Methylobacterium mesophilicum SR1.6/6: one gene and its partner. The protein of the gene in region 1 binds, or shares a complex with, the protein of each later gene. Links are inferred from orthologs where the notes say so. Each region holds a gene or a part of one and is shown on either strand. Other genes may lie near its edges.

The links.
Region 2: the proteins of eno (region 1) and MMSR116_RS09800 are in contact, whole or in part, in a solved structure (PDB 2FYM), measured with the Escherichia coli proteins. The link is inferred for Methylobacterium mesophilicum SR1.6/6 from one-to-one orthologs.

Annotation. Positions count from the first base shown.
Region 1 is NZ_CP043538.1:5,463,967-5,466,874, forward strand. What follows is about bases 32-2,870. They hold eno (phosphopyruvate hydratase), read left to right. Parts: upstream 32-725; coding sequence 726-2,015; downstream 2,016-2,870. Other genes in these bases: queF (preQ(1) synthase), read right to left, coding at 61-531; MMSR116_RS25825 (adenylate/guanylate cyclase domain-containing protein), read right to left, coding at 2,177-2,870. Outside these bases: more of MMSR116_RS25825, read right to left, coding at 2,871-2,908. UniProt on the Escherichia coli protein: Catalyzes the reversible conversion of 2-phosphoglycerate (2-PG) into phosphoenolpyruvate (PEP). It is essential for the degradation of carbohydrates via glycolysis.
Region 2 is NZ_CP043538.1:2,079,596-2,083,284, reverse strand. What follows is about bases 1-3,620. They hold MMSR116_RS09800 (Rne/Rng family ribonuclease), read left to right. Parts: upstream 1-318; coding sequence 319-3,420; downstream 3,421-3,620. Other genes in these bases: MMSR116_RS09795 (methyl-accepting chemotaxis protein), read left to right, coding at 3,591-3,620. In the rest of the region: more of MMSR116_RS09795, read left to right, coding at 3,621-3,689. UniProt on the Escherichia coli protein: Endoribonuclease that plays a central role in RNA processing and decay. Required for the maturation of 5S and 16S rRNAs and the majority of tRNAs. Also involved in the degradation of most mRNAs.

The sequences.
Region 1 (2,908 bases):
GAGATCCGCGAGGATCGGAGGGCGACTGGCGCGAGCCGGTCGCCCTTTTCGTTTGGTCGCTCAACGACCGCGGTAGGGCGGCACGCCAGGTTCGGGCAGCCACGCATTCTTCGGCAGTTCGCCCGTCTGCCAGAACACGTCGATCGGAATGCCGCCGCGGGGATACCAGAACCCGCCGATGCGCAGGTAGCGCGGCGCGAGGAGGTCGCGCAGCCGCTTGCCGATCGCCACCGTGCAGTCCTCATGGAATGCTCCGTGGTTGCGGAACGACCCGAGGTAGAGCTTCAGCGACTTCGACTCCACCAGCCAGTCGCCGGGCACGTAGTCGATCACCAGAATCGCGAAATCCGGCTGGCCGGTGACTGGGCAGATGGAGGTGAATTCGGGCGCGGTGAAGCGGGCGACGTAGTCGGTATCCGCGTGCGGGTTCGGCACACGGTCCAGGCGAGCCTCCTCGGGAGAGGTGGGGAAGGGGGTCGGCTGGCCGAGCTGCAAGTCGTCGGTGGAGGTCGTGTCGTTGGTGGAGGTCATGGCGCGCATATAGAGCCTGGCAGCGCCGTGCGCATCCGTCTGAGTCGCGACGCTTTCCCGGACGGCTCCGGCTGTGCGCTGGCCGTTCCGGCGCTTGCCGCCGGCCGCGGCTTGACGGATAAGCCGCCGCGATGCGCCGCACCCTCTGATTTGGGCGCGGTCGCCGACCCGCGGCCCCCGCGAGAGGACGTTCCATGACCGCGATCACCAATATCAGCGCCCGCGAGATCCTCGACAGCCGCGGCAACCCCACGGTCGAGGTCGACGTCATCCTGGAGGACGGCTCCTTCGGCCGCGCGGCGGTCCCGTCGGGGGCCTCCACGGGCGCCCACGAGGCGGTGGAGCTGCGCGACGGCGACAAGAACCGGTTCCTCGGCAAGGGCGTACTGAAGGCGGTCGAGGCGGCGCAGACCGAGATCCTCGACGCGATCGGCGGCATGGAGGCCGAGGATCAGGTCGCGGTCGACGAGGCGATGATCGAGCTCGACGGCACGCCCACTAAGGCGCGGCTCGGCGCCAACGCGATCCTGGGCGTGTCGCTGGCGGTGGCCAAGGCCGCGGCCGAGGCCTCGGGCCTGCCGCTCTACCGCTACGTCGGCGGCGTGCAGGGCCGGGTGCTGCCGGTGCCGATGATGAACATCATCAACGGCGGCGCGCATGCCGACAACCCGATCGACTTCCAGGAATTCATGATCATGCCGGTCGGCGCGGACTCGATCGCCGAGGCCGTGCGGATGGGCTCCGAGGTGTTCCACACCCTCAAGAGCAAGCTGAAGAAGGCCGGCCACAACACCAATGTCGGCGACGAGGGCGGCTTCGCTCCGAACCTGCCCTCCGCCGAGGCCGCCCTCGACTTCGTGATGGACGCGATCAGCGCCGCCGGCTTCAAGCCCGGCCAGGACATGGCGCTCGCCCTCGACTGCGCGGCGACCGAGTTCTTCAAGGACGGCGCCTACGCGTACGAGGGCGAGGGCAAGACCCGCACCATCGAGGCGCAGGTCGACTACCTCGCGCAGCTCGTCGCCACCTACCCGATCGTCTCCATCGAGGACGGCATGTCGGAGGACGACTGGGCCGGCTGGAAGCTCCTGACCGACAAGGTCGGCGCGCAGTGCCAGCTCGTGGGCGACGACCTGTTCGTCACCAACGTCGAGCGGCTGTCGCGCGGCATCGCGGAGGGCACGGCCAACTCGATCCTGATCAAGGTCAACCAGATCGGCTCGCTCACCGAGACCCTGGCGGCGGTCGATATGGCCCAGCGCGCCGGCTACACCGCGGTGATGTCGCACCGCTCCGGCGAGACCGAGGATTCGACCATCGCGGACCTCGCGGTCGCCACCAATTGCGGGCAGATCAAGACCGGCTCGCTCGCCCGCTCGGACAGACTGGCCAAGTACAACCAGCTGATCCGCATCGAGGAGGGCCTGGGTCCGCAGGCGCTCTATGCCGGCCCCGCGGCGCTCAAGCAGTTCGCCCGCCGCTGATCCGTCAATCCCGTCGTTCCGGGGCCGCACAGCGGAGCCCGGAACCCGGATCCGCCGCCGGAGCAAGATCTGGGAGAATCTGCGCGTCTGGATTGCCCGCCTTCGGCGTGCCCCTCCGGGTCCGGGCTCGCCGACGGCGACCCGGAATGACGGCGCCCGCCTCAGGGGATCGCCGCATCGGACGGCTCCGCCGGCACGGTCCAAACCCGCATCGGCCGGGATAGGCCTCGCAGCTCGATCGTCCCGACCGGCTCCAGACGGCGCTCGCAGCGCTCGGCGAAGGAGTCCGACACCAGGAGATCATGGCCCAGCGCCGCGCACTGGCTCTCGATCCGGCTGGCCTCGTTGACCGCCCGCCCGATGATCGTGAAGTCGAGGCGGCGCTCGGTCCCGACATTGCCGTAGATCACCGTCCCGAAATGCACGACGCATTCGGCCGGGAGCTCGGGCAGTCCGGCCACGCGGCGCCGGGCGTTGAGCGCCGCGTTGGCGGCGAGCCCTTCGGTCGCGGCGGCGAGGGCGGCACCGCAGACCGGGCAGGGGAGAGTGTCGGCGTCCGGAACCGGGAAGATCGCCAGGAAGCCGTCGCCGAGGAACTTCAGGATCTCGCCGCCGTGCCGTGCCACCGGATCGCCCAGCGCGTCGAAGTGCTCGTTGAGCCACGTGACCATGTCGGCCGGGTCCACCCGGTCGGCCAGAGCCGTGAAACCGCGCAGGTCGTTCAGCAGGATGGCGGCCGGCACGGCGCGCCCCTCGCCCCGCCGGATCTGGCCGTCGAGGATGCGCTCGGCGGTGGACCGGCCGAGATAGGTGGCGGAGACTTCGCGGAACGTGTGGGCCAAGCCCATCTTGGCCATCGCCAGCGTCAGGAATGGAAGGACATCGGCGATGGC
Region 2 (3,689 bases), 3.4 Mb from region 1 along the record:
AGGAATTCACGGCCGGTCCCATCCGGCCGAGAGTGTTTCGCGAGGTCGGGACAACGATGGACGGACGCACGGCCCAGCAGAGCGCTGCGCGTGCCCCGGAGGCGCAATCGGTGCGTCGTCCCGGTCCGTCCCTCTACCCGGCCTGTTTCAACCCCAGGCGCCAAAGGCGCCGAACGGCGGTTGACGGCAATTTCCCCTCGAATCCATCCGCCTCGGCGACGAGGCCGGCACCGCGCCCGACAGGTTTGACGTCGGGCGAGGCGCCGCCGGGACCACGGGCACGGAGAACGACGTCGGCCGCCATGCCGAGAGTCCGACATGGCCAACAAAATGCTGATCGACGCGATGCACCCGGAAGAGACCCGGGTCGTCACGGTCCACGGGTCTAGGGTCGAGGAGTTCGACTTCGAAGCCGCCAACCGGCGCCAGCTGCGCGGCAACATCTACCTCGCCAAGGTCACCCGCGTGGAGCCGTCGCTCCAGGCGGCCTTCGTCGAGTACGGCGGCAACCGCCACGGCTTCCTGGCCTTCAACGAGATCCACCCCGACTATTACCAGATCCCGCTCGCCGACCGGCAGGCGCTCCTCGAGGAGGAGGCCCGGGACGCCGAGGAGCACCGCGAGCGCGAGGAGCGCCGCCGCCGCTCGCCCCGCCGCTCCCGCGGCCGCCGCGCCGAAGCCCGCGCCCGCAGCACGGACGAGACGGTGAGCGCCGAGGACACGTTCGAGGATACGACCGACGCGCTGCAGGTCGACGTGCAGGCGGCGGATCAGGCCCCCGAGGAAGCCGCGGTCGCCCCCACCGGCATGCCCGACACCCTCGCCGAGAATCCCGAGGCGGTGCAGGAGGCCCTCGCCTCCGAGACCGCGGCCGCCGACATCGCCGAGCCGCAGGCCGAGTCGGCCCCGGCCGGCGAAGCGGTCCACGAAGCGGCCCCCGAGGCCGGCAACCCCGCGCCGACCGAGGCGCAGCCCGCCCACGCCGCCACCGACCAGGACAGCCCGGCCGAGCCCGAGGCCCGCATCGCCGTGGCGGAGGCCCTGACCGTGGCGGAGGAGCCCGCCGAGGCCGTTGCGGAGGATACCGCGGACGCGTCCGGACTGACCGCGGCGCCCGTGGGCGAGGCCGACGACCTGTCCGACGAGGAGGACGAGGAATCCGACGAGGAGGATGAGGACGAGGACGAGTCTGAGGACGACGAGGACGAATCCGACGAGGACTCGGACGAGGAATCCGACGATCCCGACGCCGAGCCCAAGATCGCCCAGGTCGGCGGCAACGGCGACGCGCTGGCCGAGATCCCCGAGCGCCCCCGCCACTACCGCCGCCAGTACAAGATCCAGGAGGTGATCAAGCGCCGCCAGATCATCCTGGTGCAGGTGGTCAAGGAGGAGCGCGGCACGAAGGGCGCGGCGCTCACCACCTACCTGTCGCTCGCCGGCCGCTACTCGGTGCTGATGCCCAACACCGGCCGGGGCGGCGGCATCTCCCGCAAGATCACCTCGGCGGCCGACCGCAAGCGCCTCAAGGAGGTCGTGCAGGATCTGGAGGTGCCGGAGGGGATGGGCGTCATCCTGCGCACCGCCGGCGCCTCGCGCTCCAAGCCCGAGATCGCCCGGGACTTCGAGTACCTGATGCGCCTGTGGGAGTCGGTCCGCGAGTTGACGCTGACCTCGATGGCCCCAGCGCTGGTCTACGAGGAGGGCTCGCTGATCAAGCGGGCCATCCGAGACCTCTACAACAAGGATCTGGACGAGGTTCTGGTCGCGGGCGAGGACGCCTACCGCGAGGCCAAGGACTTCATGCGGATGCTGATGCCCGGCCAGTCCAAGGTCGTGAAGCCCTACCGCGACCCGACGCCGATCTTCGCCCGCTTCGGCGTCGAGCAGCAGCTCGACGCGATGTTCTCCACGCACGTCTCGCTGAAGTCCGGCGGCTACCTCGTGATCAACCCGACCGAGGCTTTGGTCTCGATCGACGTGAATTCGGGCCGCGCGACCCGCGAGCACGACATCGAGGACACCGCCCTCAAGACGAACCTGGAGGCCGCCGAGGAGGTCTCCCGCCAGCTCAGGCTGCGCGACCTCGCGGGCCTGATCGTCATCGATTTCATCGACATGGAGGAGAAGCGCAACAACCGCGCCGTCGAGAAGAAGCTTAACGAGTGCCTGAAGAACGACCGCGCCCGCATCCAGGTGGGCCGGATCTCGCCCTTCGGCCTCCTGGAGATGAGCCGCCAGCGCATCCGCACGGGCGTCCTTGAGTCCTCCTCGATCCCCTGCGCGCATTGCGGCGGGTCCGGCTTCGTGCGCGCCACCGCGTCGGTGGCGCTCCACATCCTGCGCTCGATCGAGGAGGCGCTGCTCAAGTCGGCCTCCCACAACCTCGTCCTGCGGACCCGCACCGAGGTGGCCCTCTACATCCTCAACCAGAAGCGCGGACACCTGCGCGAGCTGGAGGTGCGCTTCGGCGTGACGATCACGATCGCGGCCGACGAGCGGCTCGCCGCCACCGCCGCCTTCCAGCTCGACCGCGGCGAGCCGGCCCAGCGGGCCGAGGGCCCGGTGACGGGCGTACGCGCCCAGGCGATCTCGCCCACCACCGAGTTCGACGACGAGGACGAGGAGGTCGATGAGGCCGAGGCCGAGGCGGACGTCGAGGGCGAGGCCGAAGAGGGCGGTGCCGAGGCCCGCGAGGACGGATCCCGCGACGAGGGCGACGGCCGTCGTCGGCGCCGTCGCCGCCGCCGCCGCGGCGGCCGGCAAGAGGGCCGTTCCGAGGACGAGCGCCAGGGCGGCGAGCGTCCGGAGGAGGACGACCGCGAGGACGGCCGGGACGAGGATTGGGAGGGCGAGGACGCGGCCGAGGCCGGGGAGCCGTCCGAGCCTGCGCCGGTCGCCGCGGCCGAAGCCCGGGAGCCCGACGCGGCGGTGGCCGGGCCGGACGAGTCCGCCCGCGCCGAGGACGAGGGCGGGCGACGCCGTCGCCGCGGACGCCGGGGCGGACGCGGGCGCGGCGAGGGCCGCACCCGGGATGCGGCCGAGGCGGAGGATGCCCCCGAGGCGACGGGCGATACGGTCGCCCTGTCGGCGGAGGAACCGGTGAGCGCGCAGGCCGTGGCGGAAGCCGTTGAGGCTGTACCGTCGGAAGGCCGGGGCGAGACCGCGGTCGATCGACCCGTCGCTGCCGCGCCGGAGACATCCGCGACCGGGGGTGCCGACGCGGCACCGGACCGCGCGGCCGCTCGCGGGGCTGAGCCCGAGCCTGCCCAGGAAGCGGCCGGTGAGGCGGCCCGTGAACTTGACCTTGAGCCGGCGCCGGAGCCCGTGGCGGTTGTGCTGACGCCGCCCGCCGATCCGGACCGGCCGAAGCGCGCCGGATGGTGGTCCCGGACGAAGGCCGCGCTCACGGGCGAGTGAATACGGGCGTCCGGAAAAATTCGCTCCGGGAGCACCATCAAACCTCGGTCCGTTCGGCGATAAGCTGCAGCACAGCCGCTTATCGCCGGCGATGTCGCGGGATCATCTTTCACCATTGATTGAAGATTCCGTGCGACTTTCGCTCTGATTGAAAGGGCGGAGGTTACAGCATGTTCAGCTTGCGCCGGCGGCGTCAGAACCAGGGCGCGGCCGATCCCATCGGGCTGGCGCGCGTCCCGGCCGAGGCGATTGTCGCGCCGGCCGTCACG